Regions from separate parts of the Micromonospora sp. NPDC048894 genome, predicted to be linked through region 1. Evidence: predicted binding sites of a transcription regulator. Region 1 holds the regulator's gene; the other holds the start of a gene.
The links. The regulator HrcA, encoded in region 1, represses chaperone genes, less so after heat shock. The targets are predictions, from matches to a motif close to GGTTNGCACNCTCNNNNNGAGNGTGCNAACC.
Positions count from the first base shown of each region.

Region 2: groES (co-chaperone GroES) is a predicted target of HrcA. The motif match lies at 1,172-1,202, and genes of this name have one in related genera.

Region 1 is NZ_JBEZFY010000006.1:430,190-432,387, forward strand. Features, by position in the region: gene dnaJ (molecular chaperone DnaJ) at 1-380, opposite strand, end outside; gene hrcA (heat-inducible transcriptional repressor HrcA) at 454-1,476, opposite strand; gene AB0C22_RS16525 (DUF4870 domain-containing protein) at 1,713-2,198, shown strand, end outside.
Region 2 is NZ_JBEZFY010000005.1:540,072-542,269, reverse strand. Features, by position in the region: gene AB0C22_RS14510 (methyltransferase domain-containing protein) at 1-998, opposite strand, end outside; gene groES (co-chaperone GroES) at 1,337-1,651, shown strand; gene groL (chaperonin GroEL) at 1,724-2,198, shown strand, end outside.

The sequences.
Region 1 (2,198 bases):
AGTTCCAGCCGCAGGATCGCGTCGGCTCCGGGGCGGGTACGCGGGCGCGGACCGCGCGCCCCACCGGCCGCACCACCGAAGAAGGCGTCCATGATGTCCTGGAAGCCGACGAACGGGCCGGCCCCACCGGGGCCGCCCGGGCCTCCGGCGCCCCCGCCGCCCGGGGCGAGCGGGTCGCCGCCCAGGTCGACGATCTGCCGCTTCCGGTCGTCCGAGAGGACCTCGTACGCGGCGTTGATGTCCTTGAACTTCTCCTGTGCCTCCGGGTCCGGATTGACGTCCGGGTGGAACTGCCGCGCCAGCTTGCGGTAGGCGCGCTTGATCTCGTCATCGGAGGCTTCCCGGCCGACGCCGAGAATGCCGTAGTAGTCCCTGGCCACTGCGTTCCGTGTCCTCATGTTCGTCTCGCGTTGCGCCGGTCGGCGGCCGGAGCCGGCCGTCGGCCCTGACTGGTCAGTTCTGGGCCAGCAGCTCGCCCACGTAGCGTGCCACGGCCCGCACCGTGGCGATGGTGCCGGGGTAGTCCATCCGGGTCGGGCCGAGCACGCCCAGCCCACCGACGATGGTGCTGCCGGGGCCGTACCCGGTGCTGACCACCGAGGCGGCCCGCAGGTTGTCGACCTCGTTCTCGTCGCCGATCAGCACCCGGGTGGTGCTCGGTTCGGCCTCGCCGATCAGCTTGAGCAGGACGACCTCCTCTTCGAGCGCCTCCAGGATGGGTCGCAGCGAACCCTGGAAGTCGAGCAGGCCGCCCCGGGTGAGGTTGGCGGTGCCGGCGAGCGCCAACCGCTCCTCGGTGCGCTCGACGAGGGTCTCCAGCAGCACGGTGGACAGGGTGGTCATGGCCCCGCGCAGGTGCGGCGCGGACTCCTCGACCAGCGCCTGGACCAGCGGTGGGGTGTCGGACAGCCGACTGCCGACCAGTTTCTCGTTGACCAGCCGGCGCAGGTCGGTGACGTCGTCGGCGGGGACCGGCGTGGGCAGTTCGACCAGCCGCTGCTCGACCCGCCCGGTGTCGGCGATCATGACCAGCATCAGCCGGGTGGTGGAGATCGGCACCAGCTCCAGGTGCCGCACCGACGAGCGGGCCAGCGACGGGTACTGCACGACGGCGACCTGCCGGGTGAGCTGCGCCAGCAGCCGTACGGTGCGGTGCACCACGTCGTCGAGGTCGACCGCGCCGACCAGGAACCGCTCGATGGCCCGACGTTCGGCGGGGCTGAGCGGTTTGACCCGGGAGAGCCGGTCGACGAAGAGGCGGTAGCCCCGGTCGGTGGGCACCCGGCCGGCGCTGGTGTGCGGCTGGCGGATGTAGCCTTCCTCCTCCAGCACCGCCATGTCGTTACGGACGGTCGCCGGGGAGACCCCGAGCTGGTGCCGCTCGACGAGCGTCTTGCTGCCGACGGGCTCCTGCGTGGCGACGTAGTCCTCGACGATCGCCCGCAGCACGGCGAGTTTGCGGTCGTCGAGACCCATCTCCCACCTCCTGTCGCACGGCGACCGGACTTCTGACGCGTCCGGCGAGCGCTCTGGCACTCGACTGTAGCGAGTGCCAGTCTACGACGGCAGTACCGCCGCTGCGTTGATCAACGACGGACCGTCGGTGCGACCGCCCCGGTGGGTTGCCGGCGTGGCCGCTGACCGAATGTCGAGGCCAACCTCACCAGTGTCGCTCTGGTGCACCCTTGCCAGCAGCCCCTACCGTGACGGGCATGACTGAACCACCTCGCCCGCCCGGCGCGGGGGACGGCTACCCGCCGGACCCGAACGCTGGCCAGGGCTCGCCATATGAGCCGCCCACCGCACCACTGTCCGGGGCACCGGGTGCAGGCGGGTATCCCCCGCCCGGCGGGTATCCGCCGCCCACCGGCGACCAGCCGCCGTCGGGTGGCTACGACCCGTCGGGGGGCTACGGCCCGCCGGGTGGCTACCCCCCGGCCGGTGGCGGATATCCGACCGCCGGCGCGTACGGCGCCCCGACCGGTGGATACGCCAACAGCGAGGACAAGACCTGGGCGCTGGTCGCGCACTTCGGCGGGGCCGCCGGCGCGCTGATCAGCCTCGGCCCGCTCGGCTTCGTCGCCCCGCTGATCGCCTACCTGGTACGCGGTCAGCAGTCGCCGGCCGTCCGGGCGCAGGCGTTGGCCGCGCTGAACTTCCAGATCCTCTGGTCGATCATCGCGTTCGTGCTGCTCTTC
Region 2 (2,198 bases), on a different contig from region 1:
GCGTAGAGGTAGGCGATGCTCGGATCGGCAAGCGTCGCGTCGAGCGTGCCGGCCAGCTCCGCGACCAGGTGCGCCCGGACCACCGCCGGGTCCGGGTCGTACAGGTAGCGCCGCACCGGTCCGACCGTGGCCTCGGCCGCACCGGTGCCGGTCAACTGGTGGGCGGCGACCGGATCGCGGTCGGCGGTACGGCAGGTGGGAGAACCGTCTGCCGGGCGCTGCCGGTCGGCGGTCCCCGCCCTCAGCACGGTCGCCCGGCGGGGCACCTCGGCGAGCGGGCCGCCCCAGAGGGCCGCCTCGACCAGGTCCCCGTCGACGCTGACCCACTCCGCCTCGGCCCCGGCCGGGATCAACGCGTGGTCGACGCCGGGGGCCACCTTCACCACCGTGTGCGGCACCCTGCCGGCCAGCCCGGTGACGAAGTCCCACGGCGGCGAGTAGGCGTTCGGGTCGAAGATCCGTCGTCCGGTGCCGGCCCGCCGTCGGGCCGGATCACAGAAGACCGCGTCGACCCGGGTCACGTCGAACGCCGTCGCGTCGCCGCACTCGACGGTGAACCGCCCGGCCAGGCCGGCCGCCTCGGCGTTCGCGGCGGCGAGCGCGGCGGTGACCGGGTCGGCCTCCACCCCGTACACCCGGATGCCGGCGCGGGCGGCGGCGAGCGCGTCGGCGCCGAGGCCGCAGCCCAGGTCGGCGAGGGTGCGCACCCCGGCGGCGGCGAGCCGCCCGGCCCGCCGGTCGGCGACGACCCGACGGGTGGCCTGCTCCAGGCCGGGGCGGGTGAGGAACATCCCGGCCGCCTCGGGGCCGAACTTGCCGACCGCCCGGCGACGCAGCTCGGCCTGGGTCAGCGCGGCGGCGGCCAGCCCGGGGGGCACCCCACGCGACCGCAGCGCCGCCGCCGCGACCAGCGGGTCGCCGCCGGCCACCTCGGTCGCCGCGGCGAGCACGACCGACCCCTCGGGGGTACGCAGCGCGGCGAACTGGTCGAGATCCACGCCCTCATTGTCCGGCCCGGCCGGCGGGCCGACTCGGTCGGGCCGGTGTCGCGGCCTCCGGGCGGTGTCCGCACCGCCGGATCGCCGCCGTCGGGTCGGGCACCGCCCGGTCGACACGAAGGGCGGCGGATTGGCACTCTCCTTGACGGAGTGCTAGCCGAGGAATAACCTGCGATTAGCACTCTCACCCTGAGGGTGCCAGCGTCCGGGCCACCTGGTCCGGGTGCTGAACGCCAGGCGGACCGGCACCCGCGACGACGGCCCCGCCCGGTGGCATGTGGCAGATTGACGCTGGTCGGACTCTCGGCCGGCAACGAAACCAAGTACCCCAGGAGGGTATGCCCGTGACTACCGCGACCAAGGTTGCGATCAAGCCGCTCGAGGACCGCATCGTGGTCCAGGCGAACGAGGCTGAGACCACCACGGCGTCGGGCATCGTGATCCCCGACACCGCCAAGGAGAAGCCGCAGGAGGGCACCGTCCTCGCCGTCGGCCCGGGCCGGATCGACGACAAGGGCAACCGCGTGCCGCTCGACGTCAAGGTCGGCGACACCGTTCTCTACTCGAAGTACGGCGGCACCGAGATCAAGTACGCCGGCGAGGAGTACCTGGTGCTCTCCGCCCGCGACGTTCTCGCGGTCATCGAGAAGTAACCAACCGATTCCAGTGTCGTCGCCCCGGTCCGGCTCGCCGGGCCGGGGCGACGACGCTTCGAAGGGACATTCATGGCGAAGATCCTGAGCTTCTCGGACGACGCCCGACACCTGCTGGAGCACGGTGTCAACGCCCTCGCGGACACGGTCAAGGTCACCCTCGGCCCGCGCGGGCGCAACGTCGTCCTGGACAAGAAATTCGGTGCGCCGACGATCACCAACGATGGTGTGACCATCGCCAAGGAGATCGAGCTCACCAACCCGTACGAGAACCTCGGCGCGCAGCTGGTCAAGGAGGTGGCGACGAAGACCAACGACGTCGCCGGCGACGGGACCACCACCGCGACCGTGCTGGCCCAGGCGATGGTGCGCGAGGGCCTGCGCAACGTGACCGCCGGGGCCAACCCGGCCGGCCTCAAGCGGGGCGTCGACGCGGCGGCCGCCAAGGTCTCCGAGGCGCTGCTCGGCCGGGCCGTCGAGGTGGCCGACAAGGAGTCGATCGCGCACGTGGCGACGATCTCCGCGCAGGACGCCACCATCGGCGAGC